Regions from separate parts of the Metabacillus indicus genome, predicted to be linked through region 1. Evidence: riboswitches for the same ligand, from Rfam matches in the RefSeq annotation. Region 1 holds a riboswitch; each other region holds the start of a gene.
The links. Region 1 has a riboswitch for S-adenosylmethionine ahead of ACK1LH_RS18145 (alpha/beta hydrolase). Riboswitches for the same ligand answer to the same signal wherever they lie in the genome.
Positions count from the first base shown of each region.

Region 1 (3,274 bases):
TTTTTTCACTTCCAAATCAATGCCGTCAAGAGCTTTCACTTCATTGCCGCCGCTCCCGTATACCTTTGTGACACCTTTAAATTCAATCATGTATGTAACCTCCCATTTATTTGCAAGAACAAAAGCGCAAGCGCCTTGGTCAGATCCGATAGGCAGATAAGAATCCGACGGAAAAGTCCAGGTTTGACTTTTTTGACGGATTTGTTCTGACAGAGGATCTAGGCGCTGGAGCTGGACGAGGATAACTTAGTTATGTTATCCACAGACTTTTACTCTTTATAATTTCATTAACAACAAAAAACCCTCTTCTATCCGACAAGAAGAGGGCATGGCATTACGAATCACCGGTTCTCTTCTCATCTCCCAGGCTATCGCCTGCTGGAATTGGCACAGTACTTTTTCGAAAGTCCGCTGCCGAAGCATCATGGGGCCAGTCCCTCCGCTTCTCTGGATAAGAAAATCATGATTTAGTTTTAAACAAAAATAAAAACCTCTCCCTGAAAGACAGGAAGAGGCTGGATCTGCAAAAAAAGACCGTTCGCTCTTCTCATCTCTCAGGCTGCACGCCTGCTGGAGTTGGCACAGTTCTCATAATGAGTCCGCTGCCGAGGTTTCAAAGGGCCATATCCCTCCACCTCTCGTGATAAGAAGCTATATTTTCGATGTGTCTTACTTTACTCCGGTATTTTCTGAAAGTCAACACTTTTTTAAAAAATCAGTTGGACTGTTTAGAAAGTCTGCGGTATTTATACTGCTGCCACTGAAAACGGATAAAGCAGCCGATGCAAAAACCGAGAATCGCGACAAATGCAGCAATGGCAACCATCGCAGTCGCCGCATAGGCTAGCGCCGTCCAGTCAAGCATGTATCCGGCAAACCCAAGGCTCAGGCAGATCACTGCTATCACCTGATTAAACTGCTGCTGATCAAAATCTTCCTGTATATAGGCTGAAGGCTCTTTTTTCAAAAAGGTGCCGGCAGCTTTCATAATCGGGTTTACTTTAAACAGCAGTCCCATAATTCCCGCCGTAAGAGGCACCAGTAAAAAAGCGCCCATGCCGCTGATCAAGAATGCTGCAGCGGATAGCACAATCACCCATTGATTAACTAATACTAAAGGTTTTGGAATGGTTTTCACACTAAAACCCACCTGTCTGATTGGAATATAAGTATTTTACTCCAGGGAACCAATTTTGTGAAGAGGATTGCTTCAGGAAGTGATTGACAGTTATCTCTTCATCATGATAAGATCGTTAAAACCAACTAAACCAATAAGAATTAAATATAATCTATCAAGAGTGAACGAGAGATCTGGCTCCATGACTTCACAGCAGCCGCCGCTTGCCGGAAAGGTGCTCCAACCAGCAAAGCACGATGCTTTGGCCGATAAAGACAAAACCCTCTCTTGTCAGCTGTAAGCAGGAGAGGGTTTTTTAGTTCAGAATTGATTGGGAGGAAATGATGATGACGAAGAAACATGTGCCTGTCCTTGCAGGAGCTGAAAGTTTTTTTCATAAAGGAAATGAGATCGGCATTCTTCTGTGCCACGGATTTGCCGGTACTCCCCAAAGTGTTGGCGAGCTCGGAAAACTGTTGGCCGCAAAGGGATATACCGTTTATGCCCCGCGCCTGAAAGGCCACGGAACCACTCCCCTAGACTTTGAAGACTGCTGCTTTACAGACTGGATTCAAAATATCGAAGAAGCTTATAAAAAGCTTAAAAAAGTGTGCCGCAGAATCTTTGTTGCAGGACAGTCCATGGGCGGAATTTTAGCGGCTCACCTTGCCTGCAGACACCAGGATATTGACGGCCTGATCACCATCAATGCTGCACTCAGTGTTCCGGGCTATGAGGTTTTTCAGCACGAGATCGAACCCCGTTTTATTCCAGAAGGAAAACCGGATATCAAAGCGGACGATATAGAAGAAATTACGTATGAAGCCGTTCCGATTAAAGCCGTACACAACCTGCTGACGCTCATTAAAACAACGAAGCCCGTGCTGTCTGAAGTAACCTGTCCGACCCTGATTTTCAAATCAGAAGAAGACCATGTTGTTCCGGCCTCAAGCTCAGATGTTCTTTTCCATGCCATCTCATCTCCTTTCAAACAGATGGTCAGCCTCACGAATTCCTATCATGTGGCCTCAATGGATTTTGATAAGGACGTCATTGCAGAAAAAACAGCCACCTATATTGAACTTTGCTGCAGCCGGGAGTATAAATTGTCTGTCTGAATCTGCTAAACTGTAGGCAGGTGATGTACATGTTCTTAAAATCAATCAAACTGCTGAAAGAGAATATCCCCTCTTCTAAAAAATATCCCTTTTCCATCCCTGCCATTTCCGGTATGGATGAACTGAGACTGACCAGCCCTGTTACTTTTTTTGTCGGTGAGAACGGCTCGGGCAAATCGACTCTGATGGAGGCCATTGCCTATCAGTGCGGCTTTAACACTGCAGGCGGAAGCCACCATCTCTACAATCCGAGGAGCTCGCAGTCTGACCTTGGCGATTATATTCGGCTCGGGTGGATGCCTAAAGTAAAGAATGGATTCTTTCTCAGAGCAGAATCCTTTTACCAATTTGCCTCCCATCTTGAAGAACTCAGTGAAGACCCTTTATCAGGAGATGTCTTCGGTGCATACGGAGGAAAATCACTGCACGAACAGTCCCACGGCGAGTCGTTTTTGTCCCTTTTCCTGAACCGCTTCGGCAGCAAAGCCATTTATCTGCTTGATGAGCCGGAGGCAGCCCTGTCCCCGTCAAGGCAGCTGACCCTCCTCCGCGTCCTTCACGATTTGACGAAAAACGGAGACACTCAGTTCATTATTGCCACTCATTCCCCTATCCTGCTTGGCTTTCCGGATGCTGACATTCTGAGCTTTGACGATGAACAAATTACAAAAAGGACGTACGAAGATACGGATCACTATCAAATTACGAAATACTTTCTGGAAAACCGGGAGCGGTTTTTGGAGGAGCTATTTAAGGAGGAATAAAGAAAGGGAGCTCCACGGAAATTGGAGTTCCCTTTCTCTTAATCGTTTGGAGTTCCAGCTGTGGGAGCTCCATTCTGTTCACCAGTTACACTTTATCAAGGCAGCTCATTTTTCATTCTTAAAGAAATGAACAGGACGGACTTCTATCCGCCAGCCGAATTCTTCCCCTTTGCTGATTTGCGTCGTTGGATGAAGAGAGGCCATTTTAATTGCTTCATCCATACTTTCTGCTTCAAAAACAAATACACTGCCGATCAGATCTTCCGTTTCTTTAA
Region 1 is NZ_CP176757.1:3,536,223-3,539,496, forward strand. It holds gene ACK1LH_RS18135 (methionine ABC transporter ATP-binding protein) at 1-90, opposite strand, end outside; SAM riboswitch class I at 354-458, opposite strand; SAM riboswitch class I at 545-650, opposite strand; gene ACK1LH_RS18140 (DUF4395 domain-containing protein) at 716-1,138, opposite strand; SAM riboswitch class I at 1,287-1,393, shown strand; gene ACK1LH_RS18145 (alpha/beta hydrolase) at 1,465-2,235, shown strand; gene ACK1LH_RS18150 (AAA family ATPase) at 2,265-2,999, shown strand; gene ACK1LH_RS18155 (YciI family protein) at 3,105-3,274, opposite strand, start outside.

Region 2 (3,274 bases), 1.7 Mb from region 1:
TACAAACTGGGACGGAATCTCCCCTGATTTTGATTTCGTCGGAGTGACCAATTATATCAATCTGGCGACAAATGACTCTATTTTTGCAAAAGCACTTGGAAACAACGTGAAATTCATGCTGTTTGTCGTTGTTTTTCAAACGCTGTTTTCCCTTGTCTTTGCCCTTTTCCTGATTAAAAACACAAGAACCAATGTTTTTTTCAGGGCACTGTTTTTTTTTCCTACGATTCTATCCTCTGTTTCAGTCGCCTTTATCTGGTCGTTTATTTACGATCCAAACCTTGGGCTCCTTAAAACCATTCTTACAGGGCTGCAGCTTGATTTCCTGGCACAGAACTGGCTGGGTGATGAGAAAATCGCCATTTTTTCAATTGCTGTCGTGCAAGTATGGTTTCATACAGGACAGATGATTATTATCTTTGTTGCCGGTCTTCAGAGCATTCCTGCCGATCTTTACGAGGTGGCCAAAATTGAAGGGGCAAGCAGATGGCAGACGTTCAAAAAAGTCACATGGCCGCTTGTTGCTCCCGCAGCAACCATCGTTGTCGCGTACACAACGATACAATCATTTAAAGCGTTCGATCTGATCTTTGCCATGACGCGCGGAGGTCCGAACTATTCAACGGAGATTATCGCAACCCTGATTTACACAACGGCATTCAGGAGCTTTAAATTTGGCTATGCATCAGCAGAATCCGTTATTTTTATGGCCGTCATTGCCTTGATTACGTTTGTGCAGTTTAAGGCATTGCACGCAAACAGGGTCGACTACTGAGGAAAGGGTGACGAACGTTGAAAGGAACAAAGTACGGACTCATATTAATCTACGCAGCCATTATCATCATTCCGATCTTCGCCATCTTTTTAACAACGTTTAAAACGATTGCTGAAATGTATGAAAATGTACTCGGACTGCCTGAACGGTTTTCAGTGTCAAATTACATATCTATTTTTAAAGATCAGTCGATGGGCCTGTATTTTCAGAACAGCTCAATTGTCACACTTGTATCCGTCTTTCTGACGCTGTTTTTTGCAAGCCTGATCGCCTTTGCCATCACGCGGATCGGCGGTGTACTCAGCGCTGCTGTGTTCGGATTTTTCACACTCGGCATGATGATTCCTGCGCAGGTGAACATGATTCCGCTCTATCAGTTGATTTTTCAGCTGAAGCTGACGAACAGTCTCGTGGGACTGATGATCGTCAACATTGCGGCTACCTTGCCTGTTGCTGTTTTCATTCTCACTGGATTCATGAAAACTCTGCCGAAATCGTTGTTTGAAGCAGGATCCATTGACGGCGCCGGGAACTGGCTGATGTACCGCAAAATTGCCCTGCCGCTCTCGCTTCCATCGCTGTCTGCAACAGCCATTTTTCTGTTTGTGATGCACTGGAACGACCTGCTGTACCCTTTGCTTTTCATCACGAAAGATGAATATAAGACCTTGCCGCTTGCTCTGCTTGAATTTCAGGGGGAGTACATGACGAACTATCCGATGCTGTTCACCGGCGTGATGATTGCCTCTGCGCCGCTTATTATTGCCTACATCTTCCTTCAGAAATATTTTATTGCGGGAATGACTGCAGGCTCGGTGAAGGGCTGAGTTTTTTGCCCCAAACCCTTGCATTTATGAAAAAAGTGAGGTAAGGTAATAAAAACATTTAAAAAATTCATACTATTTATTCTTATCCAGAGAGGTGGAGGGTTCTGGCCCTGCGAAACCTCAGCAACCGGAAAAGATCAGGCAGATGCCTGTTCGAACCAAGGTGCTAATTCCAGCAAGCTTGAATGCTTGGGAGATAAGAGGAAGCCAGTTTTGCCGAACCAGCGTCTTCTTCTTATATGAGGAAGGCGCTTTTTATTTTTCCAAAGCATATAAAAAAGCCCGGTCCAGGGCGTGTAAAAGAAGAAATGACAAACAGGATGGTGTTTAATCATGTCGGAACGCATTGAAACAACTTTGGCGCAAATCGGGAATCGCAGTGAAAACATAACGGGAACGGTAAACCCGCCCGTCTACTTTTCAACAGCCTACAGACATAATGGAATCGGGGAATCAACAGGGTTTGATTACATCAGGACAGGAAATCCAACGAGAACAATTTTAGAAAAAGCAATCGCAGATCTTGAGCACGGCGATCAGGGATATGCATTCAGTTCGGGAATGGCAGCCATTCAGACGCTGATGGCCCTGTTTAAAAGCGGGGATGAACTGATTGTCTCTTCCGATTTGTACGGCGGAACATACCGTTTGTTTGAACGGGAATGGCGCAAATACGGCCTTGTTTTCCATTATGCGGATTTTAAAGACGGGGACTGTACAAAGCAGCTGATCAATGACCGCACAAAGGCGATTTTTCTGGAGACTCCGACAAATCCTTTGATGCAGGAAACAGAGGTCAGCGATATAGCCGAAATGGCACGGGAACACAAGCTGCTGCTGATTGTTGATAATACGTTCTACACGCCTATTCTGCAGACGCCGATTTTAGACGGAGCCGATATTGTCATTCACAGTGCTACCAAATATTTGGGCGGACATAACGATGTACTTGCAGGTCTTGTCGTCGCAAAAGGCAAAGAGCTTTGCGAAGAGCTTGCCCAGCACCATAATGCAATCGGCGGCGTGCTCTCCCCATTTGATTCATGGCTTTTGATCCGCGGGATGAAGACACTTGCTTTAAGGATGAATCAGCATGAAAAAAATGCAGGACAGGTTGCAGAATTTTTGGAGAGCCAATCCGAAGTAACGGATGTTTTATACCCGGGAAAAGGCGGAATGCTTTCGTTCAGACTGCAAAAAGAAGAGTGGGTCAATCCATTTTTAAAAGCACTGAAGACGATAACCTTTGCTGAGAGTCTCGGAGGCGTTGAGAGCTTTATCACATATCCGGCCACGCAGACACATATGGATATTCCAGAAGAGATCAGAGCTGCAAACGGCGTATGCAACCGCCTGCTGCGTTTTTCAGTCGGCATTGAACACGCAGGTGACTTGGAGCAGGATCTGCTGCAGGCATTTGAACTTATGAAGGAGGCAGATAAAGTTGAGCAGCGGTAAGTGGACATTCGAGACGAAACTGCTTCACAACAGTCATAAGGCGCAGAAAGATACAGGGGCGGTCAGCGTTCCCATTCATCATTCATCAACGTTTCACCAGTTTGATTTTGACGATTACGGGAAATTCGACTACGGCCGTTCGGGAAATCCGACGCGGGAAACACTTGAGCAGGCCATTACTGAACTTGAAGGCGGAACAAGAGGCTTTGCTTTT
Region 2 is NZ_CP176757.1:1,067,090-1,070,363, forward strand. It holds gene ACK1LH_RS05365 (carbohydrate ABC transporter permease) at 1-775, shown strand, start outside; gene ACK1LH_RS05370 (carbohydrate ABC transporter permease) at 793-1,602, shown strand; SAM riboswitch class I at 1,682-1,805, shown strand; gene ACK1LH_RS05375 (methionine biosynthesis PLP-dependent protein) at 1,936-3,060, shown strand; gene metC (cystathionine beta-lyase) at 3,047-3,274, shown strand, end outside.
Region 2: linked by a shared signal. The riboswitch ahead of ACK1LH_RS05375 (methionine biosynthesis PLP-dependent protein) and the one ahead of ACK1LH_RS18145 (alpha/beta hydrolase) in region 1 are both predicted to bind S-adenosylmethionine.

Region 3 (3,274 bases), 1.5 Mb from region 1:
TCAGCCTGCCTGTCAATCACTTTCTTTAAAAAAGACAGATAGGCGTTTTCACTTTCATCAATCTCCGGATCATGCCGCTTAATTGCATAGTCAGCAAGCGCCTTTAAATCCTCTATGCTTCCCCAGTTAGCCGCATACTGGAAGGTGCCAACCCTGATGTGGCTTGAAGCGATCCGGGTCAGAACCGCACCAGGCAAAAATGATTCCCGGATGACAGGGTCTCCCGTTGTGATCACTGCAAGACTCCGTGTCGTCGGGATGCCAAGGCCATGCATGGCTTCACTTATGATGTACTCCCGAAGCATCGGACCAAGAGCAGCCCGGCCATCGCCTCCCCGGGAGAATTTTGTCCTTCCTCCGCCCTTCAGCTGAATATCGATTCGTCTTTCATCCGGCGTCAGGTGTTCACCAATCAGGATTGCCCGGCCGTCGCCAAGCATAGTAAAATGGCCAAATTGATGACCTGCGTATGCTTGTGCAAGCGGCTCTGCACCGTCCGGAATCCGGTTTCCTGCAAAAACGTCCGCATCCTTTTTTAATGTGTCAGCACCGAGCCCGAGAGAAGCAGCCAGTTTTTCATTGAATAGCACAATCTCAGGAGAACTTGCCGGAGCCGGTTTCTGACTGGCAAAAAAGAGTGACGGAAGACGCATGTAGCTGTTGTCAAAGTTCCATCCGCTGGTTAATTTTTTCATCCTGTCTCCTTTTCTATCCTTATTTGGTTATTTTCTGTTATGACTCAATTATTTCAGAGGAAGCGGAATTACTCAAGAAAGAACAAAAGCGCAAGCGCCTTGAACAGATCCGATAGGCAGATAAGAATCCGGCAGAAAAGTCCGGGTTTGACTTTTTTGCTGGATTTGTTCTGACAGAGGATCTAGGCGGTGGAGCTGGACGCAGAACACGTTTTAATGTTTTTTACAGCCCATTTTTTATAATTTCCATCAGAAAAACAGCCCGAAACGGACTGTTTTCATTCTGCTCTATTCATTTCCCTTCCATCCACTCTGGCTTTCCGAATCCTTTAAAATCTTTGTCTATCGCTTTCTCAAACTCGTCTGATTCAACAACGTCTTTAATATCCTCAGCGATTTCAGATTCTGCGTCTTTTGTATTCATCACAACACGATTGCGGTGCACGTCATTCATATTCTCCAGAGTCACCGCATCCGCAAGGTCCATTTTAGCCGCAAGGGCAAAGTTCCCCGGCACGGCAGATAGGTCGGCATCTTCTACAGCTCTTGGAAGCTGCGCAGCTTCAATCGGAAGGAACTTCAGTTTTTTAGGATTCTCTGTCACATCTTTTTCAGATACTTGAAGCGGGCTGACCTCTTCATTTAACTGAATCAGTCCTGCGTCCTTCAGAATATGAAGCGCCCTGGCAGCATTCGTCGGATCGTTCGGAATAGCGACTGACGCGCCATCTTTGACTTCATCAATCTTCTTTACCTTGTCTGAGTACAATCCCATTGGAGCCGTCGGCACTGTGATAATTTCCGAAAGTTCCAGTTTGCTTTGCTCAGCAAATGTTTCCATGTAAATTTTGTGCTGAAAGAGGTTGGCATCGAGTTCATCATTGCCCAGGGCATTATTGGGCTGAATATAATCGTTGAACTGAACCACCTCAACTTCATATCCCTTTTTTTCAAGACCGGGTTTAATAGCCAGTTCCACCATATCTGTGTAGGGACCGGCTGATGCGCCGATTTTAATTTCTTTCTTCTCTCCGTTAGTTTCCTCTGCGCCGCACGCAGACAGGATTCCCGCTCCTGCTACTAATAATGCCAACACCATTTTCTTCATGTCTTTTTCCCCCTAAATAAATAAAAAAATTCCTCCTTCATTCAGAAAGAGGAATCGTATATATGACGACTTATCTTTCAGAATGAAGGACATTCTGCAGGATTTAGCACCGTTCCATTTAAGGAGGTTGCCGGACGTCGCAGGGCCTGTTCCCTCAGTCACTCTTGATAAGCAAGCTATTAAATTGAATAACGTAATCTTATACTGCGTAATGGGTTCTGTCAATCATTATTTTAGAATAATCAAAATAGTGAGATTAACAGACTGCCAAAAAGCACCGTCCCGATGAAGACGGTGCAGCGCTGAGCTGTGTTCAAAATCAGATTTGCGAAAGAATCGCATGTTTTTCTTCACTTGACACAAAATTCCGCTCACCGAACACATTGTAGTCATTCAAGCGGATTTTATTAAGGATTGCACGGTAGAAGTGTCCGGCAGCTTTCACAGGTGCGCGGGAATGCAGAGGATATTCATGCATAGTCAGCATCGCTGTATCGTAATGCTTTTCCGCTTCTGCGGCAAGATGCTCCCACACTCTGATAAATTCAGGGGTTACCTTCTGCTGCTGCAGATCAAATTCGGTCATTTTATGTTTTGCCATTACCTCTTCAGGGACGTAAATGCGGCCGCGTTCGAGATCTTCTCCGATATCCCTGAGGATGTTCGTCAGCTGCATGCCGAGTCCAAGAGCGATAGCCCCTTCGCGAAGAACGTTTGTCTTCTTCGGAGCAAGCACCGGCAAAAGCATGAGGCCGACTGTGCTTGCAACGTGATACGAATAATCAAGCACTTCTTCCATAGACTGATAGCGGATTTTGACAAGATCCATTCCCTGGCCTTTAATCATGTCCCGGAAGGCTTCCACATCCATATCGTAATTGGTGAATGTATCGTGCAGGGCCACCCACATGAAATTATCTTTAGAGTAATCCCCTCTTAGAAAAGAGTCGAATTCAGCCGTGAATTCCATTAACTCTTCACTTGGCCTCTCTCCCTCGTCTACGATGTCATCGACGATTCTGCAGAAGGCGTATACAGCCCACACTGCTTTTCTTTTTTTAGGAGGCAGAAGCGAAAAAGCTTTATAGAAAGTTTTAGAATGATGCCGGATGACTTCTTCACATTGCTGATAGGCCTGTTTTAAATCAACCACTCAGACTCACTCCTTCCCTCTCTTTGTTTTGATGATCGGATAAGATGGCAGAAACCATCAGCTTCGCCCCCTGCATAACGATTGGGATCCCGCCTCCGGGGTGGATCGAAGCTCCTGCTGCATAAACGTTTGTGAGCTTGGATGGTTTAACCTGCGGTCTGAACACGCCGGATTGGAACAAAGTCGGAGCGATGCCGAAGCTTCCTCCCTGAAAGAGTCCTTCCATTTCTTTGTCATCCGGTGTTCTGACTTTTTTCCACTGGATTGACTTTCTGAGACCGGGAAATCCTCTTTCTTCAAGCTGATCAATAACCTTTT
Region 3 is NZ_CP176757.1:927,886-931,159, reverse strand. It holds gene ACK1LH_RS04700 (protein adenylyltransferase SelO) at 1-695, opposite strand, end outside; gene ACK1LH_RS04695 (MetQ/NlpA family ABC transporter substrate-binding protein) at 988-1,803, opposite strand; SAM riboswitch class I at 1,871-1,977, opposite strand; gene ACK1LH_RS04690 (phytoene/squalene synthase family protein) at 2,123-2,956, opposite strand; gene ACK1LH_RS04685 (phytoene desaturase family protein) at 2,949-3,274, opposite strand, start outside.
Region 3: linked by a shared signal. The riboswitch ahead of ACK1LH_RS04695 (MetQ/NlpA family ABC transporter substrate-binding protein) and the one ahead of ACK1LH_RS18145 (alpha/beta hydrolase) in region 1 are both predicted to bind S-adenosylmethionine.